3 regions of the Sphingomonas sp. T1 genome follow, and region 3 is predicted to be linked to each of the others. Evidence: predicted binding sites of a transcription regulator. Region 3 holds the regulator's gene; each other region holds the start of a gene.

What was found. Region 3 encodes LexA, which represses DNA repair genes until DNA is damaged. Its sites were predicted from a motif close to GTTCCNCNCTTGTTCT; they were not measured.
Positions count from the first base shown of each region.
Region 1: GV027_RS20855 (ImuA family protein) is a predicted target of LexA. The motif match lies at 4,983-4,998, and genes of this name have one in related genera.
Region 2: uvrA (excinuclease ABC subunit UvrA) is a predicted target of LexA. The motif match lies at 7,078-7,093, and genes of this name have one in related genera.

Region 1 is NZ_LR733914.1:5,039-15,128, forward strand. Features, by position in the region: partial or broken gene GV027_RS20845 (error-prone DNA polymerase) at 1-2,505, opposite strand, end outside; gene GV027_RS20850 (Y-family DNA polymerase) at 2,502-4,037, opposite strand; gene GV027_RS20855 (ImuA family protein) at 4,201-4,962, opposite strand; gene GV027_RS20860 (hypothetical protein) at 5,132-5,578, shown strand; gene GV027_RS21325 (hypothetical protein) at 5,575-5,751, opposite strand; gene GV027_RS20865 (HU family DNA-binding protein) at 5,793-6,062, shown strand; partial or broken gene GV027_RS20870 (IS1182 family transposase) at 6,217-6,390, opposite strand; gene GV027_RS20875 (DsrE family protein) at 6,531-7,076, opposite strand; gene GV027_RS20880 (ArsR/SmtB family transcription factor) at 7,104-7,514, opposite strand; gene GV027_RS20885 (peroxiredoxin) at 7,511-8,134, opposite strand; gene GV027_RS20890 (MBL fold metallo-hydrolase) at 8,208-9,137, shown strand; gene GV027_RS20895 (YeeE/YedE family protein) at 9,137-9,574, shown strand; gene GV027_RS20900 (DUF6691 family protein) at 9,574-9,999, shown strand; gene GV027_RS20905 (TIGR01244 family sulfur transferase) at 10,018-10,090, shown strand, end outside.
Region 2 is NZ_LR733875.1:2,421,760-2,431,849, forward strand. Features, by position in the region: gene GV027_RS10870 (BapA/Bap/LapF family large adhesin) at 1-5,509, opposite strand, end outside; gene GV027_RS10875 (DUF4893 domain-containing protein) at 5,661-6,320, shown strand; gene GV027_RS10880 (hypothetical protein) at 6,460-6,951, opposite strand; gene uvrA (excinuclease ABC subunit UvrA) at 7,104-10,001, shown strand; gene GV027_RS10890 (ATP-binding protein) at 10,054-10,090, shown strand, end outside.
Region 3 is NZ_LR733875.1:3,399,633-3,409,722, reverse strand. Features, by position in the region: gene cobN (cobaltochelatase subunit CobN) at 1-1,648, opposite strand, end outside; gene cobW (cobalamin biosynthesis protein CobW) at 1,654-2,703, opposite strand; cobalamin riboswitch at 2,842-3,058, opposite strand; gene GV027_RS15540 (HoxN/HupN/NixA family nickel/cobalt transporter) at 3,219-4,256, opposite strand; cobalamin riboswitch at 4,436-4,648, opposite strand; gene GV027_RS15535 (molybdopterin molybdotransferase MoeA) at 4,886-6,070, shown strand; gene lexA (transcriptional repressor LexA) at 6,139-6,864, shown strand; gene GV027_RS21820 (ComEC/Rec2 family competence protein) at 7,024-8,037, opposite strand; partial or broken gene GV027_RS21815 (ComEC/Rec2 family competence protein) at 8,126-9,148, opposite strand; gene gltX (glutamate--tRNA ligase) at 9,252-10,090, shown strand, end outside.

The sequences.
Region 1 (10,090 bases), on a different contig from region 3:
ACCCCCGATCGCCGCCAGACGTCCTCCACGCTTTCAAATGCCGTGGTTGTGCGTGCGCCGACGATCTTGGCCCCGTCGGCGTTCGACAGGCCGCGTATCTGCCGCAGGCCCAGACGCACGGCGAGGTAGCGCCCCGCCATTGCGTTCCAGCGTGCAATCCCAGCGACTGGCGTTGACGCAAGGTGGCCGCACCTCGACGCCGTGGTCGCGCGCGTCGCGGACGATCTGCGCTGGCGCGTAGAAGCCCATCGGCTGCGCGTTCATGAGTGCCGCACAGAAGACGTCAGGATGATGATGCTTCATCCACGAGGACGCGTAGGAGATTTTGGCGAAGCTCGCCGCATGGCTCTCCGGGAAACCGTAGGACCCGAACCCCTCGAGCTGGCGGAAGGTGCGCTCGGCGAACTCGCGAGGATAGCCCCGCTCCACCATGCCCTCGATCAACTTCTCGCTAAAATGAGAGACGCCGCCCGTGAATTTGAAGGTGGCCATTGCCCTTCGCAGCTGGTCCGCTTCGGCGGGCGTGAAGCCGGCTCCGACGATCGCGACCTTCATGGCTTGTTCCTGGAACAGGGGCACGCCGAGCGTCTTCTCCAGCACGGCGCGTAGTTCCGGCCGGGGGTATTCCGGCTTCTCCAGCCCTTCGCGCCGGCGCAGATACGGATGGACCATGTCGCCTTGGATCGGGCCTGGCCGCACGATCGCCACCTGAATCACGAGGTCGTAGAAGCGCCTTGGCTTCATGCGGGGCAGCATGCTCATCTGCGCCCGGCTCTCGATCTGGAATGTGCCGAGCGTGTCTGCCTTTGAAATCATGGCGTAGACGTCGGGATCGTCGTCCTGCAGGTCCGCTAGCCCGACGCGGAGCCCCTTATCCGCCTCCAGCATGTTGAAGGCTCGGTTCATGCAGCCAAGCATGCCCAATCCCAGGACGTCGACCTTCATGAATTTCAGCGCATCGATGTCGTCCTTATCCCACTCGATGATCTGACGGTCTTCCATCGCAGCTGGCTCAATCGGAACCAGGTCGTCGAGCCGGTCATGCGTCAGCACGAAGCCGCCTGGGTGCTGAGACATGTGCCTCGGAACGCCAATCAGCTTGCGCGCAAGGTCCAGCGTCAGGCGTAGTCGACGATCGCCGATATCGAGGTTCAGCTCCTCGACCTGCTTCTCGCCCACACCGTCCGCCGACCAGCCCCAGACCAAGCCGGCGAGCGATGATGTTAGATCCTCCGGGAGTCCTAGTGCTTTACCCACGTCGCGCACGGCACCGCGCGCGCGGTAGCGGGTGACGACGGCCGTCAGTGCGGAGTGATTGCGGCCGTAGGTCTCATAGATCCACTGGATGATCTCTTCGCGGCGCTCGTGCTCAAAGTCGACGTCGATATCGGGCGGCTCACGACGCTCGCCTGAGACAAAACGCTCGAAGAGCAACTCGTGCTTGATCGGGTCGATCGACGTCACGCCAAGCACGAAACAGACGCAGCTATTGGCGGCTGAACCGCGCCCCTGGCACAGGATGCCTCGCCGGCGCGCTTCACGCACGATCGCGTACACCGTCAGGAAGTAGGGCGCGTAGCCAAGCTCACCGATCAGCCTCATCTCATGGGTAATCTGGTCGGTATAAGCCTGCGGCACGTTGCCATCGAACATCCGGTCGACAGCTTCATCCGCCAAGCGCTGCAGTGCTTCGTGAGCGGTCAGCCCGTCGATGAGCTTCTCGTGCGGGTATTGGTACTGTAGCTCGCCGAGGTCGAACGTGCAGATGCGCGAGATGTCGACGCTGGCCTGCAGCGCGTCCGGGTAGGCCCGGAAGCGTCGAACCATCTCGTCGGGTGACTTCAGCGCGCGATCGGCGTTGACCTCGCGCCGGTAGCCGAGCTCATCGACGGTGCATTTCTCGCGCACGGCCGTCACCACGTCCTGCAGCAGTCGTGCCTCGGGCGCATGGTAGAGCACGTCGCCGGTGACGACCGCCCGCACGCCAGCACCGCCCGCCTGACGCGCCAAGGCATCGATCCGCACTGCATCCCCCGGCCGACGTCGTTGGAATAGCGCCATGTAGCCGCGCCGGCCGTAGATCGCCTTCAGGTCCCTCAGCGCGGCAAGGTTCTCCTCGTCTGCCTCATGGGGCAGCAGGATCGCCACGACGCCTTCGGACCATGGTTCAAGGTCGTGCCAGTGGAGGAGGCATCCGCCCTTCCCTGCCCGCTTCTTCCCCACGGTCAGCAGTCGCGTGATGCGCGACCAGGCGGGGCGGTTGGTGGGATAGAGCAGCAGGCGACGGCCGCAGGATAGATCAACCCGCGTTCCTGCGATCGAGCGGACGCCTGTGGCTTTCTGCGCCTCCCACGCGCGCACGACGCCGGCAACAGTGCCGATGTCGCTGACGCCGATCGCTGGATATCCAAGCAAGGCCGCAGCCGCGAACAGCTCTTCGGGGCTGGACGCGCCGCGGAGCAGTGAGAAGTGCGTCAGCACCTGAAGCTCGACATAGTGGGTCATCCGAAGACCCCGTGCATCCACCACGACAGGTCGCCGGTATCATCCTCGAACCCGTCACCGCGGCGGAACACCCAATACCGGCCGCCCGCATCGTCCTCGACCCGGTAATAGTCACGGACCGCCCATATCTCCGCGTCGCGCCGCCACCATTCGCCGTGAACGCGCTCGGGGCCGTCGCCGGCGACGACCTTGTAGACCGTTCCCCGCCACTCGAAGCGTCGCGGTGGCTGGTCGGGCATCAGTGCGATAACCCGGTGCAGTGGTTCTGGACGCGCGAAAAGACGCACTGGACGTTGCCAAGCGGGCCAATCACCCGGCAGGACATTGGGGTCGGAGTGGGCGACGGCCCGCTCCGGCACATGGCTCTCCACCGGGGCAATGCGGAAGACAGACTGCATCCCGATCCGACCTGCGATCACGTCGACCAGGCGTGCGGGATCGCGCACCAGCGTTTCGCCTGCCAGCACAGCGCCAAGATCAACCGCATCGAGCGGTTCGGTATGGGGCGCTACCATCGTAAATTGCTCGAGTCCCCAACCAGGGTCGATGCGCTCGATACGCAGCTTTAGCAGTCGCAGCAGGTGCGAAACCTCCCGCGTCGGCCGCGATGTGCCGATTGCGACAACCTGTTCTGTGCCGTCGACGCGCATTCCCGTCAGGCGCAGCGATCGAGCACCGAGTCCCCTCCCCTGCAACACCTCGGCAAGGTCCCCCAAAAGATCCGACATGACCTTCTCGATTGCTTCAGCCGTGCTGATCGGTTCAAGCAGTCGGCGTTCAACCGCTGGCACTTCGGGGTCATCTCGCGGTGTGATAGGCTCGGCGATACCGCCTAGCGCCTGATCGAGACGCGTGATCGCCGGCAAACCAAGCCGACGTGCGAGCGGCCCGCGCGCGACCGGTAGGAGATCCGCGATGCGTTCAAAGCCAAATTTGCGCGCGGCAGACAGCGCGGTCGGCGCCAGGCGCAGCGCCGCGATCGGCAAAGAGCTGATTGCCTCGACCGTGCCGTGTGGATCGACGCGCGTCAGCTCGCCTTTCCCGAACCGAGCCAGGGCGTGTGCGGCACCTGGCGTATCAGCGACAGCCACCCGAGCGGTGAAGCCTGCCCGCCTGCAGAAGGCCAGAAGGCGGCGACAGAAGCTCTCCTCTCCGCCGTGGAGATGATCGCAGCCGGCGAGGTCGATCCAAAGGCCATCCATCGGCGTCACCGCGGCGACCGGCGACCAGCGCCGGACCGCTAGTAGTGCAAGGCGATCGAGCAACGCCGCGTCTGCTTCGGGTTCGGCCGGACGGAAATCGAGATCCGACACAAGCGCGCGAGCATGGGTCGCTGCCATGCCGGCATGGATACCCAACGCCTGCGCGCCTGTGCAGGCGGCGACCACCTCCTCGCGACGACCGATCTTACCGATCAGCGCAAGCGGCGCGTGATCGACGAGTGTTGCTGCGACCGGCGCGCTTCGCTTGGTGAGCGCAGCCGCCTTGTAGGGGTGGCTCGCCGCCTCCGACCGTCTGCCGAGCTCGCGCATGGGTGGCTGTGCGTGGACAGGCAGCGACGCAATTTGTGCCTCCACCTCTTCACGCGATTGCGCGCTGGTCCGCGCCCAACGGGCGCCAGGACGCCAACCGCCGCCCCGCGGCACCGAACAGGCGCCGGGATCGTCGTCGACCGGTAACTGGAGGGGCGGGCGCTCAGGCGGCCGCGAAGCGGGCCGTTCCAACCGTCTCAGCCGTTCGATGGCCAAGTTCGGCAGGAACAGCGAGACAACCCGTCTCATCGCTGGCCTCCAATATCAGGGAAAAGCCCTCACCTCCGCGCTGTCGCGCGAGTTCGATCGACCACCGCGCTCTTCCTACACCCGCGACATCCAACCGCGCCGAAGGCGCGGAGCCGATCCGCCAGCGCGTCCACGCGGCAGATGGTTCGGCGAATGGATCCTCGTCGCGTTTGCGTCGACGGCGCATCAGCAAGATGGGCATATCGGCTTCAGCCGCCACCAGCTGCAGGCGGCGCGTGGCAACCATAGATACCTTACTCGCGTCCGCGACTATCGCCGACGGCGTGCCGTCGCGCGCAGCGTCCTCGATCACGGCGAGTAGCGTGGCATCGTCGGGTGTGTGCGCGTAGATGACGCTTGCAGCCGTGAGGCCCGCCTGAGCCAGCCCCGGTGCGTAGATATCGGGGCGGCAGCTTGCCCAAAGCACCAGCCCGCCGGCGTTCGCCGCTTCACGCGCCGCAATCCAGGCCAGGAACAGCGTCGTCGCCGCGTCGTCGACCAATGCCCCGGATTGGGCGGTCGCTTCGTGCAGCGCTCCGGCACGTAGCCCCCCTGCCCCGAGCCGATTGTCTAGCTCATCAATGCCGAACGGCAGCACACGATAGTCCGTGACCGGCGTGGCGATCGTCCGGAGATGCGCTATGCTTGGCGCGAAGGAATCGAGGGCGGCGGACATCGTGTTCTAAGACTCTACTCGTTCCCTTTATGTTCCGTTAATGCGGTCAATTGGTCAAGCGCCGATCGTCTCAGCTCGTCGCTTGCAAACAGAACGCAGGCGATACGAAGCGGCAACAGACAGTGAAATTCCGCTTTCCAAGACCGGTCGCGTGACTCATAGAAATGTGATGCCGATCCGCGCCGAAAACCGCTGGCTCTACCCGATCGACTGGCAGCAGCTGTCAGGCACGATCCGGTTCGAGCGCGCTGGCAGGCGCTGCGAGCAATGCCGTCGGCCGCACCTTCGGCGCGTCGCGCATCTTGGCGATGGACGCTGGTGGGATGCGGAGTCGTCGTGCTGGCGATCAGACCAAGGCAAGCGTGTTTCGATGAAGGCCGGGTTTACGCTGGCGAGTGTGCGGATGACCTATGTCGTGCTGGCATGCGCGCACCTCGACCATGACCCGGGAAACAGCGCTCCCGCTAACCTGCGGGCTCTCTGCCAACGCTGCCACATGATCCATGATGCAGCCGAGCACCGCTGGCAGCGCTGGTGGAATGTGTTTCGGGTCCGCGCCCTGCGCGACCTGTACGAGGATCCACGCATCACCCGCGAGCGACGCGCTACGCGCTAGAGGTCGATGTTCCGGCTCTTCATGGCGTCAGCCGCCAGGTCGGCGATCGGCCCTACCCCGCCGACTGCCTCATAGATCACGGTAACGTCGTGGTCCTCGAGCTTGTCGATCATCAGCGCAACCGCCCGGGCATTCGCGTCGTCCAGCACGGTCTTGGTGTCGTCGCTCGTCATGGGTAAGGATCCCGATCGTTTTCCTAGGGAGCATGAATAGCATGAACATCAGTGAGCTGGCCAAGGGCGTCGCAACGTCGACGGGTTCGAGCGAGGCCGACGCCAAGAAGGCGATCACGGCGGTTTTCGATCAGATCGCCGACGCGGCAGCGAAGGGCGACGAGGTTTCCATTCCTGGGTTCGGTAAGTTCGCCGTCAAGGATCGGCCGGAGCGTCAGGGCCGCAACCCGGCGACCGGTGAGGCCATGACGATCGCGGCGTCGAAGAAGGTGTCGTTCACGGCCGCGAAGGGCTTGAAGGACAGGCTCTGACGAACATGCGCCGGCGATCGATCGCCGGCGCCGACAGGAGGCGTGGATGTGCAATCGGTATAGGCTGACGGCGAAGCAGGCCGAGGTAGCTGCGACGTTCGGCATCCGCCCGCCCTATGAGGTCGACGAGACGTTTCCGGCCGGTGATATCTTCCTCCGGATCGATCGAGGGTCGACCGCTCGCGCTGTAGCTCGCTGCCAGCGCCTCACGCACGAAGCCGAGGTCCAGCACGCCGTCGATGCGCCGGAGAAGGTGGTCGGCAGGCACATGATCGTCGAGCCGGAAACCGTAGAACAGCGCGCCTTGCGCCACCTGCCGACCCATCATGTCCATACTCCCGCCGCCTGGCAGGAGTGAATCACGCCTTCCTCGTCGTCGCAAGCACGCGTTTTTCAACAGTCTCGGTCCGGTTATGACACCAGCAGCGTTACGGGCTAGAAGACGAAATAGGAAACGTGGCGGCGTGATCAGTCGGGGATCAGTGCCCAACCACGCAGCTGCAACGTCGCCATAGTCGTCAGCGCTGACACGTCGGTTTCGACACCCTTTTCTACGGTAGCGGGGTCGATCCCGTTTCCAATTAGAGCCTGGCTACATACCCGAACGGACACGCCCGCCTTTTTCAACGCCTCAATCAAGGCACGGTTGGGGTTCGCAGCTACTCCCGTCTTTGTCGCATAAGCGCGATCTTCGGTAACGATGGGCGTCGCCGGACCGTGGACAATCACGACGACATCGCCATGTTCTGGACGAACGCCATCGTTGCCCAGCAGGTTCAAGAAGCGGGCGACCTTCTCCAGCGATGGATTGATTTTATCCGGCGTTGCCGCGGCCTTGGTTACATTGAACAGCACGCGATAGCGCAACTTGCGATCAGGCCGTTCCACAGCACCTTCGATGGGTGTGATCGCGCCATATCCCGGTATCACCGCCTGCCTAGGCACGCCGGCTGAAGCACTGACGCTGCTCATGAGTGACAAGCATCCTGCAAGAGCAATGATTGGCATACGCATCCGCTTTTTCCTTCTCAGCCGAAATGATCAGCCAACTCTCGCAAAAACTGCCGCACCGATGTTTTGCGGTCGAACCACGGACGGCGTCTCGCGCGGCCGCACTGGGCGGGGGGCCGGGGCCGTTTGGGGAACCGACAGGTCGTCGGCTCCGAACATCGCCTCCAGGGTTCGTACGCACAGTGCGGCTGTCTCGTCGGCAAGACGGTAGTAAACCTGTTTGGCCTCCCGCCTGGTCTTAACGAGATCGGCGCGCCGCAGCTCGGCAAGCTGCTGGCTGAGCGCTGGTTGGGTCACGCCCGTGGCGGTCTCGATGTCCGCCACCTGCCGTTCGCCGCCCAACAGATAGGACAGGATCATAAGCCGCTGAGGCTGCGCGAACACGCGCAGCTTCTCGACTGCAACGTCGGCGATCGCGCGGGACTGATACATCGCCGTCACCGGTCAGCCTTCGTTTGGTGAAACCAGTCGGCGCCTGCGTTCCCTGGCAAAGCGGGAGGCAGGAGCACGTCGTCGCCCGGCTGCCAGTCAGCGGGCGTATAAGCCTCGCCATCGGCCGAACGCTGCAACGCCCTGACCGTGCGAAGCATCTCGCCGACCGAACGCCCGACATTCATCGGATACCAGCTGAGTGCGCGGATAATGCCTTCGGGATCAATGAAGTAGGTCGCACGCACGGTTGAGGCATCGCCGGCCTGCTCGTCGAGCATGCCGTAGGCATACCCAACCGCCATCGAAGGATCCTCGATTACCGGAAACGACACCTCGACACCAAAAACTTCGTGGATCGCGCGAAGCCAGGCGACATGAGAGTAGAGGCTGTCGACCGACAGCCCCAACAATACGCAATCCAGCGCCTCGAATTGAGGGGCTGCTTTAGCCAAGGCCACGAACTCGCTCGTGCAAACCGGCGTGAAGTCGGCAGGGTGCGAGAAGAACACAACCCAGCGCCCACGATACTGATCGAGCGCAATTTCGCCCTGCGTGGTGCGGGCGGTGAAGTTCGGGGCTGCATCCCCGATGCGCAGCGAGCGCGGCATGTTCGCATCCATCTTTTCCATTCTTCTTAAATGGCACGAACACCCCGTTGACGCAATGCTGTTACATAACTACATAAACCGTGAGGTTGACTAAATGGAGACGGTCATGGACCCGGTTTTGAGCGAAGCCAACGCCCAGATCAGACGCGCAAAAGCGGCCGGATCGCCGGTCGTTCAGTCCTTTTTCGATGAACCTACCAACACAGCGACCTACGTCGTTTGGGACGCGGCAACGAAAAAGGCTGCGATCGTCGACAGCGTCCTCGATTTTGACGCCGCGGCGGGCCGGACCAAAACCGCGTCGGCGGACGCAGTGATCGCTTACGTGCGGGATCAGGGACTGACGGTCGATTGGCTGCTGGAAACCCATGCACATGCCGATCACCTGTCTGCGGCACCGTATCTTCAGCAGGCGCTTGGCGGGCAGCTCGCGATCGGTCGTGAGATCATCCGGGTCCAGAACGTATTTGGCAAAATCTTCAACGCCGGCACCGATTTTGAGCGCGACGGTTCCGAGTTCGACCGGCTGTTCGAGGACGGCGACCGCTTTGCCATCGGCAACATGGACGCCATTGCGCTGCATGTGCCCGGCCATACGCCGGCGGACATGGCCTATGTCATTGGCGACGCGGTCTTCACTGGGGATACGCTCTTCATGCCCGATTACGGCACCGCGCGGGCGGACTTTCCTGGTGGCGACGCACGCCAGCTATTCCGCTCGATCCGCCGGCTCATGCAGCTGCCGGACGAGACGCGCCTGTTCCTCTGCCACGACTACAAGGCGGTGGGGCGCGACGAATATGTCTGGGAAACGACTGTAGGCGCGCAGCGTGTCGGCAACGTCCATGTCCATGAAGGGGTCAGCGAAGACGACTTCGTCGCGATGCGGACCAGTCGCGACGCGACCTTGTCGATGCCCAAGCTCATCCTGCCCTCGATCCAGGTGAACATGCGCGGTGGTCATCTGCCGGAGCCGGAAGTCAACGGCACCCGCTACCTCAAGATTCCGCTGGATGCGCTGTGATGCCGGGCTTTTCCCATGCCATGCCATTCGAAGGCTTCATCGGCGGGCTGATGATCGGTGTCGCCGCGGCGATCATGCTGCTCGGAAACGGCCGCATCGCCGGAGTCAGCGGCATGTTCGCGAGGGTTTTGGGTCTTTCCGCTGGAGGCCCACCATGGGCAATCGCGCTGTTTTTCACCGCAGGTCTGCCTTTGGGCGCGGGTATTGTTGCAGCCAGCTTAGGCGTGAAGGCCAGCTTTCCGACATCGCTTTCGCTGATCGCCGTCGCCGGTCTGATCGTCGGTATCGGAACACGGCTCGGGTCCGGGTGCACCAGTGGTCACGGCGTATGCGGCCTGTCTCGCCTGTCGCCCCGGTCCATCGCCGCGACCGCTACGTTCATGGCAACCGGCGTCGTCACGGTCACGATTATGCGTCTGTCCGGGGTACTACAGTGATGCGCCAGAACCTCATTTCACTCGCCAGCGGGACGTTGTTCGGCGCCGGCCTTGTTGTCTCCGGAATGATCGATCCGGCGCGCGTACGGGCGTTCCTCGATGTCACCGGCGCGTGGGACCCAACCCTGGCGTTCGTCATGGCAGGCGCTATCCTGCCGATGGCGATAGCATGGTTTGTCGTGCGGCGTCGCTCGACCCCGATTGCGGCTGAACAGTTTTATACGCCAGCCACCTCGCCGATCGACCGGCACCTCATCGGCGGTGCGGCCTTGTTCGGCATAGGCTGGGGCATCGTCGGATTGTGCCCAGGTCCTGCCATTGCCGCACTGGCGATCCAGCCTCTGCCGGCACTGATCTTCATCGCTGCAATGGCCCTCGGCGCTGCCGTCCACCGCTTTGCATTCACTTACCGCCGTTCGGCCTGATCAGACAGGAGACATCACATGGCTTTCAAGCAGATCACCTCGTCCTTCTCTGCCGCCCCCCAGCTGACGCACGCCGACCTCGCCGCTGCCG
Region 2 (10,090 bases), 980 kb from region 3:
TGAGCAGACCGATCTCGAGCAGCGAGGCCGGCCCGCTGCCGGTGACCGCGACCCATTGTGTCCCCACCAGCTTCTGCACGACCACCGCATAGTCGCTGGCGGCGCCGATCGTTGCCGCCGCGTCATAGGTGAACCGTGCATCCAGGCTGTGGCCCCCCGCCACCGAGAAGCGGACGTTGCGAACCGCAAGCACCTCGGCGTCGAGGTTGACGAGGCCCAGCGAGACAAGGGCGAGATAGCGGGCGCTGCCCAGATCGACCGGGGCCGTGGTCGGCAGGAGATCGAGGCCGGCGGCGTCGACATTGCCGAACGCGGCGATGTCGAACGGGGCGGCGATGCTGGCCGGGGTCGAGACATTCCCCGTGGCATCGGCCTGGGTGACACTCAACGTCCCGCCTGTGGCCTGTGCTGGTACCAGCGTGACCGTATAGCGGCCGTCGGCATCGACGGTCGCGACGCCGATGAGCGTGGCATCGGGACCGCGAACCTCGACCCGTGCGCCGACCTCGCCCGTCCCGGTCAGCGTCGTGCCGTCGTTGGTGATCGCCGAAATGATCGGCGGCGGCGGGGCGGTGATGTCGGGCGCCGCGACGGTCGCGACGGCCGAGACATTGCCGGTGGGATCGGCCTGGCTTGCCGACAGCGTCTCGCCATTGACCGGCGCAGGGCTCAGCTGCGCGGTGTAGCTGCCATCCGCGGCCACCTGCGCGGTGCCCAGGATGACGGCACCGAGACGGATCGTCACGGTCGCACCCGGCTCGCCGATCCCGCTCGCCGTGCTGCCGTCCTGCGCGATCGTGACGACGGGCAGGGCGGGGGCGGTGTAATCGGGCGCAACCAGCGCGATCGGCGCCGACACGTTGCCCGCAGCGTCGGCCTGTGTCGCCGCCAGCGTCTGGCCATCGGTCTGTACGGGCGTCAGCGTCACCGCATAAGCGCCGTTCGCGCCGACGATCGCCGTGCCCAGACTGGTCGTGTCGGCCGCGCGGATCGTGATCGTCGCGCCCGGTTCGCCCGTGCCCGTGACGACGCTTCCCGTCAGATCGAGCATTGCCGTGGGGGCGGCGGGGGCGGTCAGGTCGGGCGCGACCGCGGTGGCGGGCGGCGAGACGTCGCCGTCCGCGTCGGTCTGCGTGACGCGGACCGTCTCGCCGTCGATCCGGCCGGGGACGAGCGCGACACGGTAGCTTCCGTCCGGACCGGCGACGCCGGTGCCGATGATTGTCCCGACCGCGTCATAGACGATGATCGCGGCACTGGCATTCGCCGCCCCCGCTACCGCAGCGCCATCCGGGTCGACCGCGGCGCTCGGCGCATCGGGCGTGGTGTCCGCGACGACGTCCGGTGCGATCGCGGTCACGATGGGCGAGCCGTTGCCGGCCGCGTCCCGCTGGTCGACCCCCAGCACTTCGCCGTTGGTCTGCGCGGGATCGAGCGGCACCGTATAGGTGCCGTCGCCCGCGACGACGGCCTGACCGACCACGCGCCCCAGCGGATCGCGGACGGTCACCGTTGCCCCCGCCTCGCCCGTGCCAGTGAGCGTGCGCCCATCGCCGGCGACGGTGGCGAGCGGCGCGGCCGGCGCTGTGAGGTCGGGCGCGGTCAGCGTGGTCGCGGGCGATGGATTGCCCGCGGCATCGGCCTGCGAGACGCTGAGCGTCTGGCGGTCGATCTGCGGGGTCGCGAGCGTGACACTATAATCGCCTTGCGCGGTGACGATCGCGGTTCCCAGTGGCGTACCAAAAGCATCGCGGACCGTCAGCGTCGCGCCGGGCTCGCCCGTGCCCATGACGACCGATCCGCTCGCGTCGAGCATCGCGACGGGCGCAGGCGGCGCGGTGATGTCCGGGGCGGTCACGCCGGTCGACACGGAGACATTGCCCGCCGCGTCGGCCTGCGTCACGCCGAGCCTCTCGCCATTGGCCTGCGCCGGGGTCAGCGTTGCGGCATAGCTCCGGTCCTCCGCGACGATCGCGGTACCGATCACGATGCCCGCCGCGTTGGTGACGCTGATCGTCGCACCCGGGGCGCCGGTACCCGTCGCGAGACTGCCGTCGCCGCTGATCGTCGCGGTGGGCGCGTCGGGTGCGGTGGTATCGGGGGCCAGCAGACCCGCCGGGGCCGAGACATTCCCCGCGCGGTCGGCCTGCACGACCGATAGTGCCTCGCCGTCGAGCTGCGGGGGGGTGAGGGCGACGGCATAGGCACCGTCCGCGGCGACGATAGCGGTCCCGAGCGTCGCTCCACCAGGCGCGGTGACGGTCACGGTGGCGCCGACCTGGCCCGATCCGGTGATGACCGAACCGTCCCCGCTGATCGTCGCGGTCGGCACGCCCGGCGCGGTGATGTCGGGGGCGATCGCGGTGGCGGGTGCGGACACATTGCCCGCCGCGTCGGTCAGCGTCACGCTCAGCGTCTCGCCATCCGCCTGAGCGGGGTCGAGCGCGACGCGGAAACCGCCATCGGCGGCGACGGTCGCGGTACCGATCGCGGTGCCGGATGGATCGCGCACGGTGACGATCGTACCGGCCTCACCCGTGCCGACGAGGAGGCTGCCATCGCCCTCGACGGTCGCCGTCGGTGCCGCAGGGGCGGTGACATCAGGCACTGCGACCAGCGCGGGGGCCGAGACATTGCCCGCGGCGTCCGCCTGCGTCACCGCAAGCGTCCCGCCCTCGCGCTGCGCAGGATCAAGGATCACCGCAAACGCCCCGGCGGCATTCGCGGTCGCGGTGCCGATCACGGTGCCGTCTGCATCGCGCACCGTGATCGCCGCGCCGGCGTCGCCCGTTCCGGTCAGGGCTGTGCCCGTCTGGTCGAGCACCGCGCTGGGGGCGTCGGGCGCGGTCAGGTCGGGCGCGATCGCGGTCGCGGGGGGCGAGACATTGCCGCCGCCGTCGGTCTGCGTCACGCGGATCGTCTCCCCGTCACGCAGCGCAGGGACGAGCGCGATGCTATACTGTCCGTCGCCCGCGGCGAGACCCGTCGCGATCACCACGCCATTGGCGTCGAACAGCGTGACCGTCGCGCCCGCCACCGCGCTCCCCGTCACCGCGCTGCCGTCGATGGCGATCGTCGCGGTCGGTGCATCGGGGCCGAGATCGGCGACCAGATCGGGCGCGACGGCGGTCACCTCGGGCGAGGCATTGCCCGCGGCATCGACCTGCCGCACGCTCAGCGTTTCCCCGTCGATCTGCGACGGCGTCAGCGTTACCGTATAGCTGCCATCGCCCGCGACGATGATCGTGCCGATCACCGCGCCGACCGGGCTGCGCACCGTCAGCGTCGCACCCGCTTCTCCGGTCCCGGTCAGGCTTGCGCCATCGGCGGCGACCGTTGCAGTCGGCGCGGCCGGGGCGGTCTGGTCGGGTGCGATCAGCGCGGTGGCGGTCGAGACATTGCCCGCGGCATCCGCCTGCACGACCGAGATCAGCTGGCTGTCGATCTGCGGCGGGATTAGCACGACATCGTAATTGCCGCGCGCATCGACGATCGCCGTGCCGATCTCGGTATCGGTGGCGTCGCGGACCGAGATCCGGGCGCCGGGCTCGCCGGTGCCGCTCACGATCGTCCCTGTCGCATCGAGCGCGGCGGCCGGGGCCGCCGGCGCAGTCACGTCTGGGGCGATCAGCGACAGTGGGGACGCGGCATTGCCTGCGGCGTCCGTCTGGATCACCGCGAGCCGTTCGCCATTCGCCTGTGCCGGGTCGAGCAGCACGCTGTATTGTCCGTCAACCCCGACCTGCGCGATGCCGATCGTCGTGCCGGCAAGGTCGCGGACCAGGATCTGCGCGCCAGGTTCGCCTGTGCCCGTCACCAGCGTACCGTCCCCGTTTATCGCGGCGACCGGCTGTGCCGGCGCGGTGAAGTCGGGCGCGATCGTGCTCGCATTGCCCGACACATTGCCCGCGGCGTCGCTCTGGACCGCCTCGACCCGTTCGCCATCGGTCTGCGCCGATCGCAGCGTGATTTCATAGCGTCCGCCGGCATCGACGCTTCCGCTTCCGAGCACAACGCCGTCCTCGCCGGTGATGGTGACGGTCGCACCCGGCTCGCCCGTGCCGGTCGCGATCGTGCCAGTCCCGTCGAGCGCGATCGTCGGTGCCGCCGGCGCGGTGAGGTCGGGCGCAACGACCCCGACCACGGGCGAGGCATTGCCCGCCGCATCCGCCTGGCTGACGCCCAGCGTCTCGCCATTGATCTGCGCCGGCGACAGCGGCACCGCAAAGGCGCCGTCCGTCCCGGCGGTCGCGGTGCCGATCACCACGCCATTGGCGTCGGTCACCGTCACAATCGCGCCGGGCTCGCCGGTGCCGCTGAGCAGCGTTCCGTCGCCGTTCACCGCCGCGGCGGGTGTCACCGGTGCCGTGAGGTCGGGCGACGCGATCTGCACCGCAGCGGAGACATTACCTGCAGCGTCGGTCTGCGTGACGGCGAGGCTGCCGCCACTCGCCTGCGCGGGCGACAGCGGCGTAGCAAAGCTGCCGTCCGCTGCCACGACGACGCTGGCGATCACATTGCCCGCAGCATCACGCACCGTGACGGTCGTGCCCGCTTCGCCCCGACCCGTGATCGTCGCGCCACCAGCATCAATCGCCACTTCGGGTGCGCCGGGTGCGGTGGTATCGGGCGCAGCGACCTGCACGGCGGGGGAGACATTGCCCGCTGCGTCGGTCTGCGTGACGGCAAGGCTGCCGCCATTAGCTTGCGCCGGTGACAGTGGCGCAGCGAAGCTGCCGTCCGCCGCCACGACGACGCTGCCGATCACAATGCCCGCAGCGTCGCGGACCGTGACGGTCGCGCCCGCTTCGCCGCGCCCGGTGACGGTCGCACCACCGGCATCGATCACCGCCTCGGGCGCGCCAGGTGCGGTGGTATCGGGCGCAGCGACTTGCACGGCGGGGGAGACATTGCCCGCTGCGTCGGTCTGCGTGACGGCAAGGCTGCCGCCATTGGCCTGTGCGGGCGACAGCGGCGTAGCGAAGCTGCCGTCCGCTGCCACGACGACGCTGGCGATCACATTGCCCGCAGCATCACGTACCGTGACGGTCGCGCCCGCTTCGCCGCGCCCGGTGACAGTCGCGCCACCAGCGTCGATCGCCGCCTCGGGTGCACCGGGAGCTGTGGTATCGGGCGCAGTGATCTGCACGGCGGGGGATACGTTACCGGCAGCGTCGGTCTGCGTGACGGCGAGATTACCGCCGTTGGTCTGCGCCGGCGACAGCGGAGCCGTGAAGCCGCCGTCCGCCGCGACGACGACGCTGCTAATTACAATGCCCGTGGGATCGCGCACGATGACGGTCGCGCCGGCCTCGCCGAGCCCGGTGACGGCCGTGCCGTCACCTGCGATCGTGACGCTCGGAGCGGCGGGGGGTGTCGTGTCGGGCGGGGTGATGACGGGCCCAGAGCCCCAAGCGCACCCGCCCGCGGCCCTGAGTCCCGGTTCGGGCCGAAATGACGACAGGCAGGGGGTTGCCTCGCACCCTGCCAATCTCCACCAACCGCTCATCCGCACCTCACCGCATCCATCCCTCACCTCGGGTCGAAACTGAGCCAGATTAGTGCAGTTGTTAGCAATCCGTTTACCAGCCCGGCATAGCCATTCGTCTCCACGCCGCGGCGACGCCACCGTCGCGACCGGCCGTGCAAGGAGCCTGCCCGTGCGTGCGTTGATGATCCTGGCGATAGGAACGGCCTGTCTCGCCGGCTGCGCAACGCAGCCCCGGGGCGGCAGCGCGGGCAAGGCCCCGGCCGTGGCGGCGGAGCCCGCACCGGCCGCCCCAAACTGGACGACGATCGCGACGCCCGGCGACCGCGCCCGGCTCGCGGCACTCGGCGACAGCTGGACGCGCGCACGCGCCGCGGTGCCCAGACGGCTGGCGGGCCGGATCGCGGCCGAGGGTGCGCTGCTCGACCCCGCCGCTGCGCTCGACCTGCCCGCGCTGTCGCCCGGCTCCTATCGCTGCCGGCTGGTCCGGCTCGGCGGGCGGGCGGGCTATGCGAGCTTCGCGCCCGATTTTTGCTATGTCGACGGCAACGGCGCCGGGCTGTCCTTCACCAAGCAGACCGGCACGACGCTGCCCGGTGGCTGGCTGCACCCCGACACCGACCGGCGGCAGGTGTTCCTCGGCACGATGCGCACCACGCCCGCGCAGGTCGCGCCGTCCTATGGCACCAACCCGGCGCGCGACGTCGCGGGCGTCGTCGAGCGTGTCGGCCCGCTGCGCTGGCGCCTCGTGATGACGCGCGCGGGGCAGGGCGCGATCCTCGATCTCTACGAACTGGTCCCTGTGCCGCCGGCGCCTGCGACGCCACGCTGAGCCTAGAATCCTCCCCCGTCAGGGGGAGGTGGCAGGCGTCAGCCTGACGGAGGGGGCGGGAATGGAAACCTCTGTTCCGTGTCCTCCCCCTCCGTCACCTTCGGCAACACCTCCCCCTTGCGGGGGAGGATCGGAAGCATCAGCCCTTTGGCGGCTTGGCGAAGTTCGCCGCGAACCGCTCCAGGCCCGACGCGAACGAGTCGATCACCTTGGCGAATTCGGGCGGCAGCGCAGCAGTGTCGCTCCTGGGCGGTTCCGGCGTCTCGCCCGCGAACGGCCCGCTGCCCGCCGTCGACGCGCCCGGAGCCTCCGGCGAAGCCTCGGCCGAGGGTTCTGGCGGCTTGGGCGGCTTGGGCGGCTCGGGTGGCGCAGGCGGCGGCGTCGCACCGCGCATATCCTTTGCCGTGATCGCGGTCGCCGCCATCATCAGCCCGGCCGCGATCACCTGGCGTCCCGCGGGTGTGCCCATCTGCCGCGTCAGCGCCGCCGCGATCCCCGCGAACGGTGCCGCGCCGCCATGCTTGCCCGCCTTGGCGGACCAGCGTGCCTCGAAACCCTCGCGTTTCGTCGCGCCCGTCTCGGCCTCGCGCTCCCGCGCCTCGCGTTCGCGACGCTCCTTCTTCTTGCCCATCTCGGTCTCCAGCACTGTATTGTACTAACAATACACTATGTAACTATCGTCGGCACCTTGGACAATGGTTCGGCGTTACCCATCTTTGCGAGCACCCGCCCGGCGCCCTCCCGGGCTTGTCGCGTCCGAACAAATGTGGAACAGACTCTCCTATGCTGACCAAGATTTCCGTACGCGGCGCGCGTGAACACAACCTCAAGGACGTCGACATCGACATCCCCCGCGACACGCTGACGGTGATCACCGGGCTGTCGGGTTCGGGCAAGTCGAGCCTCGCCTTCGATACCATCTACGCCGAGGGCCAGCGCCGCTACGTCGAGAGCCTCAGCGCCTATGCACGCCAGTTCCTCGAACTGATGCAGAAGCCCGATGTCGACCATATCGAGGGCCTCTCGCCCGCCATCTCGATCGAGCAGAAGACGACGAGCCGCAACCCGCGCTCGACCGTCGCGACCGTCACCGAGATCTACGATTACATGCGCCTGCTCTGGGCGCGCGTCGGCATCCCGTACTCCCCCGCGACCGGCGAGCCGATCGCCGCGCAGACCGTCAGCCAGATGGTCGACCGCGTCATGGCGCTCCCCGAGGGCACGCGGCTCTATTTGCTCGCCCCCGTCGTCCGCGGCCGCAAGGGCGAGTATCGCAAGGAACTCGCCGAGTGGCAGAAGGCGGGCTTCACCCGCGTCCGCATCGACGGCACGATCCACGACATCGACGAGGCGCCCGCGCTCGACAAGAAGTACAAGCACGACATCGAGGTCGTCGTCGACCGCCTGGTGGTGGGCGGCGAGATCGCCACGCGTCTCGCGGAATCGTTCGAGACCGCGCTGAAGCTCGCCGAGGGCCTCGCCTATGTCGACCCCGCCGACCCGGTCGAGCCGCACACCCCCAAGTCCGAAATCCTCGGCAGCAACGCCCCCGACGGCCGCATCGTCTTCAGTGAGAAGTTCGCCTGTCCGGTCAGCGGCTTCACCATTTCCGAGATCGAGCCGCGCCTCTTCTCGTTCAACGCCCCCCAGGGCGCGTGCCCGGCCTGCGACGGCCTCGGCGAGAAACTGCTGTTCGACGAAGACCTCGTCGTCCCCAACCACATGCTCAGCATCAAGAAGGGCGCGGTCGTCCCCTGGGCGAAATCCAACCCGCCCTCGCCCTATTACATGCAGGTCCTCGGCAGCCTCGCGCGCGAATACAAGTTCGACATCGAGACCCCCTGGGGCGAGCTCCCCGAAGAGGTCCAGCGCGTCATCCTCCACGGCTCGAAGGGCAAGCCCGTCACGCTCACCTTCATCGACGGCAAGAAGAAATACGACGTCTCCAAGCCGTTCGAGGGCGTCATCGGCAACCTCAACCGCCGCCTGCTCCAGACCGAGAGCGCGTGGATGCGCGAGGAGCTGAACAAATACCAGTCCGCCGCCCCGTGCGAGGTCTGCGCCGGCGCGCGCCTGAAACCCGAAGCGCTCGCGGTCAAGATCGCGATGAAGGACATCAGCTACGCGACCCACCTCTCGGTCGTCGACGCGCTCCAGTTCTTCACCGACATGCCGCAGCATCTCGGCGACCAGCAGAACGCCATCGCCGAGCGCATCCTGAAGGAGATCGTCGAACGCCTCGGCTTCCTCAACAATGTCGGCCTCGACTATCTCAACCTCGACCGCACCTCGGGAACCCTAAGCGGCGGCGAGAGCCAGCGCATCCGCCTCGCGTCGCAGATCGGCAGCGGCCTGTCGGGCGTGCTCTACGTCCTCGACGAGCCCAGCATCGGCCTGCACCAGCGCGACAACGACATGCTGCTCAAGACGCTGCGCCGGCTGCGCGATCTCGGCAACACCGTGCTCGTCGTCGAGCATGACGAGGATGCGATCCGCACCGCCGATTACATCATCGACATGGGCCCCGGCGCAGGCGTCCGCGGCGGCCAGGTCGTCGCGCAGGGCACGCTGAAACAGATTCTGAAGTCGAAGACCAGCATCACCGCGGACTATCTCAACGGCACGCGCGAAGTGCCCGTCCCCGCCACGCGGCGCAAGGGCAACGGCAAGAAGCTCACCGTCCACAACGCCACCGCGAACAACCTGACGGGCGTCACCGCGAGCATCCCGCTCGGCACCTTCACCTGCGTCACCGGCGTCTCGGGGTCGGGCAAGTCGAGCTTCACGATCGACACGCTCTACGCCGCCGCCGCGCGCGAGCTCAACGGCGCGCGCATCGTCCAGGGCAAGCACGACAAGATCACCGGCCTGCAATATCTCGACAAGGTCATCGACATCGACCAGTCGCCGATCGGCCGCACCCCGCGCAGCAACCCCGCCACCTATACCGGCAGCTTCACGCAGATCCGCGACTGGTTCGCGGGGCTCCCGGAGAGCCAGGCGCGCGGCTACAAGCCCGGCCGGTTCAGCTTCAACGTCAAGGGCGGCCGCTGCGAGGCGTGCCAGGGCGACGGCGTGCTCAAGATCGAGATGCACTTCCTCCCCGACGTCTATGTGCAGTGCGACGTCTGCCACGGCGCGCGCTACAACCGCGAGACGCTCGAGGTGAAGTTCAAGGGCCACAGCATCGCCGACGTGCTCGACATGACCGTCGAGGACGCCGCCGAGTTCTTCAAGGCGGTCCCCCCGATCCGCGACAAGATGGCGATGCTGGTCGAGGTCGGCCTCGGCTACGTCAAGGTCGGCCAGCAGGCGACGACGCTCTCGGGCGGCGAGGCGCAGCGCGTCAAGCTCGCCAAGGAACTCTCGCGCCGCGCGACCGGCAACACGCTGTACATCCTCGACGAGCCCACCACCGGCCTGCATTTCGAGGACGTCCGCAAACTCCTCGAAGTCCTCCACGCGCTCGTCGAGCAGGGCAACACCGTCGTCGTGATCGAGCATAATCTCGACGTCATCAAGACCGCCGACTGGGTCCTCGACCTGGGCCCGGAGGGCGGCGTCAAGGGCGGCGAGATCGTCGCCGAAGGCACGCCGGAAAAGGTCGCCAAGGCCAAGGGCAGCTTCACGGGCAAGTATCTGGCGCCGTTGCTGGAGAAGAAGGTGGCGGCGGCGGAGTAGGGGCTTTACTGAGGACGTAAGATGTTCCAGTCATTCCCTGAAGGGGAAACTTGTGGCTGAAAAGAGCTATCCAGTAGAGGTTAAAGCCG
Region 3 (10,090 bases):
CCTTGCCCGGCAGCCATTCGAGCGTCCCGTGCGCGCCGACATGGATCAGCGCATCACTCCCCCGCGCGTGCAGCCACAGATAGAAGGCGACATAGGCATGACGGGGACAGCGCGACAGGTCGTGATACTCCCCGACCCGCGCCGCACTGCGCCCGCGTTCGGGCTGGAGCGCGATCACCGCGCCCCCCCGCTCGACGCCTGCGAACCGGAACGCGCCGTCCACACAGCCCGGATCGTCCTCGGGCGCGCCCCAGCTTTCCTCGAGTGCATCGCGCAACACGGCCGGCAGGCCCCCAAGCGCCGCGCGATACGCCGCGACCGGCCACCCGATCCGCCCCGTCGCCAGCGCCTTGGACAGCGCTTGCGGCGCCGCCCCTCCGGTCGCGTAACCCGCCGCCGCCAGATCCTCGACGATCGCCTCCGCGGACGCCAGCGCGTCGAGCCCGACCGCATGCGCCATCTGATACTCCTTGCCCGGATAGGTCGACAGCACGACCGCGGGCCGCTGCTCAGCGACCGGCCGCGCCGCCAGTCGCACCCACGCGGTCACGCGCGCGACGATCGCCGCGATCCGCTCGGGATCGGCCCGGTGCTCGCGCCGAGCATAGCCGAGAGCGTCGTCGCGTACGCCGTCCTCCTTGAAGCTTGCGACGCCCGCGAACAGCCGTCCATCGACCTCTGGCAGGACGACGTGCATCGCCAGGTCGGCGGGGGACAACCCGCGCATCGACCCCGCCCAGGCGGCGCGATCCGACGTCGCCAGCGCGACCTGGAACACCGGCACCCCCGCCCCGTCGAGCGGCGATGTGTCGTCCGCGCCGCGGCCCGAAAAGGCGGTCGCGTTGACGATCACCGCCGGGCGCAGCGCGACGACCCAGCGCGCCAGCCACCCCGCGACGCCCGGCGCCTTCAGCGACGGCGCGAACAGCCCGACGACGTCGAACCCCGCCCCACTCAGCCCGGCGTGCAGCGCCTCGATCGGGTCGAGATCGGCAGCGGTCAGGTAGGAGCGGTAGAAGATCAGCAGGATTCGCGGCCGCGTCGCGGTCATCGCGAACGCCGCGGGGCACGTCACCCCGTCGCGCGGCTGCCAGCCACCGACCTCGGGGACCGTCTTCACGCCCGCGACCGGCCCGGCATAGAGCCCCGCCGCCAGCGCCATCTGCGCCAGCGCCGCCTGCGCCGCGACCGCGCCGCCGTCGTCGCACAGCGCGGCGAGCCGACGCAGCGTCGACACCGGCACCGTCGACGCCGCATCGAGCCGCGCGTCGATCCGCCCGTCGGCCGGCAGCACCGCCAGCGCGATCCCCCGCGCCCGCGCCAGCGCCTCGAGCTGCTGCAACCCATAGGACCAGTAGGACCGCCCGCCGATCAGCCGGATCACGATCCCCTTCGCGCCTTCACCCCCCGCCAGCGTCCGCTCGACATAGGTATCGACCGACAGCGGATGCGCGAGCGCAGACAGGTTGGCGAGCCGCAGCGACGGCAGCGGGCTCCCACTCGCCGCCGCACGCCGCCACCCGGCCGCGAACGCGCCGAGATCCCCGTCCGAAAAGGACAGGACGACGAGGTCCGCCGGGCTCTGCGCCAGGTCCTGCGGGACCGCGCTTTCCTCCAGCCCGTGGCTTTCGCGGAAGACGACGTGCATCGTCGTCAGCCCTGAAGCGCGGCCCGGATCCTTGCGGGGTCGATCCGGTCATGCTCGGCGATCACCACCAGCCGCGTCTGGCGCGCCTCGTCGGCGCGCCACGGCCGGTCATATTGCGTCCGCACCCGCGCCCCGACCGCCTGCACCAGCAGCCGCATCGGCTTGCCCGTCACCGCGGCATAGCCCTTCACGCGCAGGATGTCGGCGTCGCGCGCCAGCGTCTCGATCCGTGCCGCCAGCGCCGCCGGGTCCGCGATCTCGCCAAGCTCGACGATCATGCTGTCAAAATCGTCATGCTCGTGATCGTCCGCGCCATCATGATGCGACGGCCGCGCCGCGATGTCGTCCTCCGCCGCCGCGTTCAGCCCGAGCACGACGCGCGGATCGATCACCCCGTCGGTCAGCGCGATCACCGGCAACGCACGCGTGGACTCCGCCGCGATCACCGCGCGCGCCGCAGCCACCCCCGCCTCGCCCGCCAGATCCGCCTTGGTCAGCAGCACCAGATCCGCACAGGCGAGCTGGTCCTCGAACACCTCGGCGAGCGGCGTCTCGTGATCGACGCTCGGATCCGCGCGACGCTGCGCCTCGATCGCGGCGAGGTCGGGCGCGAACCGCCCCGCGGCGACCGCTTCCGCATCGGCCAGCGCGATCACCCCGTCGACCGTGATCTTCGACCGGATCGCGGGCCAGTCGAACGCCTTCAGCAACGGCTTGGGCAGGGCGAGCCCCGATGTCTCGATCAGGATATGGTCGGGCCGCGGGTCGAGCGCGAGCAAAGTCTCGACGGTCGGGATGAAATCGTCAGCGACGGTGCAGCAGATGCAGCCATTGGCGAGCTCGACGACGTTCTCGGCCGGGCAATCGGGGATCGCGCAGCCCTTCAATATGTCGCCGTCGATGCCGAGCGTGCCGAATTCGTTGACGATCACCGCGAGCCGCCGGCCACCGGCATTCCGGATCAGGTGGCTGATCAGCGTGGTCTTGCCCGCGCCGAGGAATCCGGTGACGATGGTGACGGGAATCTTGGCCAGGGTCGGCTGGGGTTCGGTCATGCGATACTCTCCGGGCGTCGGAACGACAGCCACGGACGGACGCACATCCGCAGCCACACGCGCGCGCGACCAAGACGGCCGCACGCGTTCGTCGCTCAGACGGAGTACCGTGCCGCGACCATCCCCTGGATCAAGGCAAGAGCGACCATGACGCTGGCAGGTCTCCTGGCTCGCGGGTCGAAGCTCGATGCACGCCTTCCCAGGTCCCGTGACCCAGTGGCTGCCCCCGCATCGGGGGCCTGTGCGTCTCGCTCACCGCTTACAGTTGCAGGGACAGCCGCGGCATTGGGAGGCAAACCTCCCGCACCGCATTCCCATTCAAGCCCCGAAGGGCACCGGCGCGATCTGTCGAGGTTCGGTAGAACCAAACCTCGCGGTTGGGTTTAGAGGAGTTTGGCGGTTGTGCCAATGCACCTGACCTCCGTCATCCCGACGAAAGTCAGGACCCAGAGCCAAACAAAATGCGGTGCCTGGCTCTGGGTGCCGGGTCGAGCCCGGGATGACGACGCTGTTTGTTAGCCCCGCACTACCTCGATCTCGTCGAACCGCTTCCACCGGTAGATCGCAAAACTCAGCACCCAGCACGCCACGAACAGCGCGATTATCGCAAAGCCCAGCCCGTTGAAATTCTCGCCCAGCGCCGAAGCGACGTCCCACACGCCCCCGCTGAGGCCCAGCTTCGACGCCAGCAGCGCGAGCGTTTCGATCCCGCCGATCGCGATCGCGACGATCGCCGAGATCAGCGTGATCGTGATGTTGTAATAGAGCTTGCGGATCGGCTTCACGAACGCCCATTCATACGCGCCGAGCATCACCACCCCGTCGGCACTGTCGACCAGCGCCATGCCCGTCGCGAACAGCACGGGCAGCACCAGCACCGTACCGATCGACAACCCGTCCGCCGCCTGGCTCGCCGACAGGCCGAGGATCGCGACTTCGGTCGCAGTGTCGAACCCCAGCCCGAACAGGAACCCGAGCGGCGCCATGTGCCAGCTGCGCGTCACCAGCCGGAACATCGGCCGGAACAGCCGCGCGAGCAGCCCGCGATTGCCGAGCAGCAGGTCGAGATCCTCCTCGACATAGCGCCCCCCGCCGCGGACATGGCCGAAGGTCCGCCACACCGATCGCAGGATGATCAGGTTCATTGCCGCGATCGTGAACAGGAACAGCGCGGAGATCAGTGTCGCGATCACCCCGCCCGCCTGCTTGAACGCCTCGAACTGTGACAGAGCGCTCGCGGTCAGCGCGATGGCGACCGCGGCGATCAGGACGATCCCCGAATGGCCGATCGCGAACCAGAAGCCGACCCCGATCGGCCGCTGCCCGTCCTGCATCAGCTTGCGCGTCACATTGTCGATCGCCGCGATATGATCCGCATCGACCGCGTGGCGCAGCCCCAGCCCCCAGGCGAGCATCGCGGTGCCCAGCATCAGCGGCTGCGCCTGGAACAGCGCGAACGCCCATCCCCAGGCGGCGATGTTGGCCGCAACCAGCATCGCGAACATCCAGCCGATCCGGTGTCGCGTCGAACGCCCGGCGGTCCGCCCGGTCATGATCTTGGTCATTAGCACATCCCCGGCGTCCGACGAGGACGGGGGCCTGCCGCGAACGACCGGGACGCGCGCCGACCGGACGCCATGAGCGGCCGGCATGCGTCGCCGATGCGGCCCCCGCCGCATGGTCGTCGCTCAGACGGCGTTCACCGTGCCTCGGCCACCCCCTGGACCGGGACAAGAGCGACCAGACGCCGGCAGGTCTCCTGGCTCGCGGGTCAAGGCTCGACGCACACCTTCCCAGGCCATCGGCCCAGTGGCTGCCCCCGTCGCAGGGGGCGCGTGCGTGTCGCTCGCCGCTTACAGTTGCAGGGACAGCTGCGGTCTTGGGGCGAACCCCGCACCGCATTCCCATTCAAGCCCCGAAGGGCACCGACGCGATCTGTGCGGATCCGGCTTGCGTCGGACCTGCGCCACAGGGCTAGCGCGTTTTGCCCGCGCTGACGACAGGATTTGCGTGCGGCGCAACGCCGGACATGTCGTCCCATCTCACCGCAACGTCTGCCGTACCTCGTACGTTGATCGCGTAACCGACCGGTGTCCTGCCGGTCGCGGCGTTGCCCGCTTTCCGCCCCGCGGCATTCGTGCGAGCAGCGCAGACCTTCATCGCCCCGCTGAACGGAGCCCGCATGCGCCCTCTCGTCCCCGTCGCCGAAGCCCAGTCCCGCCTCTTCGCCATGGCATCGCGCGTGCCGGCCGAAACCGTGCCGCTGCGCTCCGCGATGGGTCGCTGGGCGGCGGAGGACATTCTCGCCCGCCGCACCCAGCCCGCGACCGACCTCTCGGCGATGGACGGCTATGCGATCCGCTACGCCGATCTGCCCGGGCCGTGGACGGTCATCGGCGAAAGCGCCGCCGGCCGCCCCTTCGCCCGCTTGGTCAGCGCGGGACAGGCTACGCGGATTTTCACTGGCGCGGCGATGCCGGCGGGCGCCGACACTGTGCTCGTCCAGGAGGAGGCGGCGCGCGACGGCGACGGGCTGATGCTCGACGGCGAAGGCCCCGCCTTCGAGGGACGCAACACACGCCGCAAGGGGCTCGACTTCGCGACCGGCACGCGGCTGATCGCGGCCGGCGACCGGCTGACGCCCGCCCGCATCGCGGTCGCTGCGACCGGCGGGCACGGCGCCTTGTCGGTTGGCCGCCGGCTGCGCGTCGCCGTCGCCGCGACGGGGGACGAACTCGTCCCGCCCGGCTCGACCAGCGACCCCGTCCCGCTGCCGGAATCAAACGGCATCATGCTCGCCGCGATGCTCGCCGACCTGCCCGTCGACATTATCGATCTCGGAATCCTCCCCGACCGGCTCGACACGCTGCGTGACGCCTTTGCCGGGGTCGATGCCGATCTGCTCGTGACCACCGGGGGGGCGTCGGTCGGTGATCACGACCTCGTCCGCCCCGCGATCGAGGCAGCGGGCGGCAGCATCGACTTCTGGCGGATCGCGCTGCGCCCGGGCAAGCCGATGATGGCGGGCACGCTTGGCAGGACGATGCTGCTCGGCCTGCCGGGCAATCCCGTCTCCGCCTTCGTCACCGCGATCCTGTTCGTCCGCCCCGTCGTCGCGCACATGCTCGGCGCGCGCGATCCCCTGCCGCAGACGACGCATGCGCTGCTCGGCGAGGATCTTCCGCCCAACCAGTCGCGGACCGACTATATGCGCGCCGAACTGCGCGACGGCCGCGCCTATGCCTCGACCATCCAGGACAGCTCGATGCTGCTGACGCTCGCCCGCTCGTCCTGCCTGATCATCCGCGATGGCGACGCGCCGGCGGCAAGGGCGGGCGACTCGGCGGAAATCCTCGTCATCGCGTGACGTCACCGCTTGACGAAGCTGCAAGTGTTCCATAGAAGTTCCTCGTCTGTTCCGGACGGAGAACCGTTATGCTCACGCGCAAGCAGCACGAGCTTGTCTGCTTCATCAATGACCGCCTCGCCGAGACGGGCGTGTCGCCCTCGTTCGAGGAGATGAAGGACGCGCTCGACCTGAAATCGAAATCGGGCGTGCACCGTCTGATCAGCGCGCTTGAGGAGCGCAACTTCATCCGGCGCCTGCCCAACCGGGCGCGCGCGCTCGAAGTGCTGAGGATGCCCGAGCGTCCCGAGGCGGCAACAGGGCAGACGGCGGCGAAGTCGGGGCCGAAGGTGGCGGCATCGGCCGACACCGTATCTGCGCCGAACACGGCCAGCGCCACGCCCGCGTCGCCCGCCCGCATCGCGGCGAACGACGTCGTCGAGATCCCGCTGCACGGCCGGATCGCCGCCGGCGTCCCGATCGAAGCCTTCGAGGGCAGCTCGATGCTTGCCGTCCCGGCCGCTTTGCTTGGCACTGGCGAGCATTATGCGCTGGAGGTTTCGGGGGACTCGATGGTCGAAGCCGGCATCCTCGATGGCGATTATGCGCTGATCCGCCGTACCGAGATCGCCCGCGACGGCGAGATCGTCGTCGCGCTGATCGAGGACAGCGAAGCGACGTTGAAATATTTCCGCCGCGAGGGCGCGATGGTCCGGCTCGACCCGGCCAACCGCGCCTATGACCCGCAGCGTTATGCGCCCGCTCAGGTCCGGGTTCAGGGCAAGCTGTCGGGTATCCTGCGCCGCTACGACTGACGAATGCTGGGGGCGCTGGCGGTCATCACCGCCACGCAACCGGCAGTGGCGTTCGTGACCAACGGCCCCAGGCACCATCGTCCGCGTTTCGGAATTGCGGCCCTCCCAATCGGAGGCCCCACCTTCGCAGGATCATGACCCGACATACCCAGTCGCGACCTATCGCTCTGACCACCCCCGAGCCGGCACCCGAAACCGGACCGACGCCGCCCCCCCGGCCAGCCCATGCTGATCGCCCGCCGCCCCGAACCGTCGCATTGGCCGCGCCAGCGTCGGTGGATCGCGCCACGGGTGCCGGTCCCCCGGATTGAGCACCGTCACCATCCGCCCCGTGGTCAACGTCAACGCGATCCCCCCGGTCCGCGCGAGCATCGACCGGTCGAGCTTCAGCCATCGCGGCGTACAACCGCGCGGCAGCCCGCGCTCGCTGATGACGATGTCCGCGCGCCGGCATGCGGCAACCATCTGCGCAATCGGCACCCGGTAAACGCTGCGCGTCGCCAGCACGCGCCAAGCCCGGCCGCGGGCTACGACATCGGTCAGGCACAGGTCGCGGCTGCGCCGCGCATCGGGCTGATCCGCGAGAAGCAGCGGCTCACCATCGACCCCGCCATTCTCCGCCAGCGTATCGCGGACATAGTCCCCCGCCCGATCGCGGAGCAGCGCGAGCCCGGCGGCGGTCCGGACCGCGACGTGACGCCCATCGCCCGTTACAAGGATATCGGGTGACGGCGTCGTCAGCGCCCACGCCGCGCCGACCGCCAAGGGCAGGATCCCGATCCGTCGCCACCGCGTCCGCCACAGCGCGATCCACACACCGCCGCCGACCATCAAGGCAAACGCCCCGTCGGGAACCGCAGGCAACGCGCGGACTGCGCCCGGTGCGTGGGCGACCGCACGCGCAAGCCACAGCAACGCGTCGAGCGCATGCTGCACCAGCCACCAGGCGGGTGCGCCGAGCCCAATCGTGTCGAGCAGCAGCGCCAGCGCCTCGAACGGCATCACGACGAACGTGGTCAGCGGGATCGCGACGATATTGGCCACCGCGCCGTACACCCCGGCCTTGTGGAAATGATAGACCGCGATCGGCATCAGCGCCGCCTCGACGACGAGCCCGGTCAGCAGCAGCGACACGGCGCCGCGCAACAGGCGTCCTGCCGCGGCCCTCGTCATGCGGCGTGAACGTGGCACGGACGACGGGATGCTCGTGCAGCGCGATGATCGCGGTGATCGCGGCGAACGACAATTGGAAGCTCGGCCCGGCGAGCGATTCAGGCAGCGCGAGCATCACCGCGATCGCTCCCGTCGCGACGAGCCGCAACGTCATCGCCTCGCGCCCCATCGCCAGCGCGACCAGCACCAGCAACGCCGCGACGCAGGAGCGGATCGTCGGCACCTGGCTGCCCGTCAGCACGGTGTAGCCGATCGCCGCTGCGGCACCGGCAAGCGCGGCGATCAATGGCAGTCGCGTGTGCAGCGCGAGCCATGGGCTGAGCGCCAGCAGCCGCATCACGATCAGCATCGTCGCGGCGACCGCCGCGGTGATGTGGAGGCCGCTTACCGAAAGGAGATGCGCCAGCCCGGCGCGGCGCATCGCCTCCGCATCCGCGTCGCTGATCGCGCCGACGTCGCCGGTCGCCAGCGCCGCCGCGATCCCGCCCGCGCTCCCGTCAAGCTGCGCGACGATATGCCGCGACAGCGCCACCCGGACTCCAGCGCCGCCGCGGCCCGGCTCTGCTACCACCACAGGCGAAAAGCCCCGCCCCGTCGCGCCGATCGCGCCAAACCAGGCGACGCGCGCAAAGTCATAGGCGCCGGGCACCGCGGGCAAGGGCGGCGGCATGAGTCGCGCGCGAAGCTTTATCGTCGCGCCGATTGCGAGCGCCGCTGGCGCATCCGCCTCTGCCAGGTTGATGCGGACGCGGCCTGGCAACGCAACCGGCGCGCCATCGGCGTCCTGCCCCGGCCTGACGGGCCGCACCGTCAACCGCACCAGTCGACGCGCGAGGAGCGGTTCGATCGTCTCGACCCGCGCCGACAGCTGCACGAATGTCGGCCCCGCGAGCACCGGTGCCGCCACGCGGTCCGATCGCACCCAGATCAGCCCGATGCCGAGCGCCGCCGCAATCGCGCCGATCGCGAGCATCCGCGCTGCACGCCCGCCGCGCCCCACCGCAAGTCCGGCCAAACCGCCAGCGACCAGCACCAGGATCGCGGTGCCCCATGCCACGGGATCGGGCAGCACGAACCACAGCGCGATGCCGCCGCCAAGCCCGACCGGCATCCAGGTTATGAGCTGGTCGCGCTCTGCCTCCAGCCAGCGTTCGATCGCCCGGCCCGGCTCCGCCATCCAGGGCGGCACGCCCATTTGTCGCCGCCGGGGACGCATGCTAGAGGCGGCGACGGCTGATCCGGCCATCGTTTCTACAGTCTGGGAGCACCCGCGGTTGGGCGCAATATCTGATACGGATGCCGTCGTTTCGGCCGCACCCGTGGTTACTCGTTTCGCTCCGTCGCCGACGGGGTTCCTGCATCTTGGCGGCGCACGCACGGCGTTGTTCAACTGGCTGTTCGCCAAGGCGAATGGCGGCAAATTCCTGCTGCGTATCGAGGATACCGACCGCGTGCGGTCGACCCAGCCGGCGATCGACGCGATCATCGACGGCATGCGCTGGCTGGGGATCGACTGGGACGGCGACGTCGTCATGCAGTTCGCTGGCGCCGATCGCCACGCCCGCGTCGCGCACCAGATGGTCGAGGCCGGTCACGCCTATCGCTGCTACATGACCAATGACGAGATCGCGGCGATGCGCGCGGAGGCGCAGGCGGCCAAGAAGCCGCTCCGCATTCGCAGCCCGTGGCGCGATCGGCCGGCGAGCGAGGCCCCCGATCTTCCCCATGTCGTCCGCCTGCGCGCGCCGCAGGAGGGTGCGGTCACGATCGAGGATCGCGTCCAGGGATCGGTGACGGTCCGCAACGAGGAAATCGACGATCTCGTCCTCCTCCGCTCCGATGGCACGCCCACCTACATGCTCGCGGTCGTCGTCGACGATCACGACATGGGCGTCACGCACGTCATCCGCGGTGACGATCACCTCAACAACGCGTTCCGCCAGCTGCCGATCTACCGCGCGATGGACGCGATCGAGGGCGGCTGGCCCGATCCGATCTATGCGCACATCCCGCTGATCCACGGCCCCGATGGTGCCAAGCTGTCCAAGCGTCA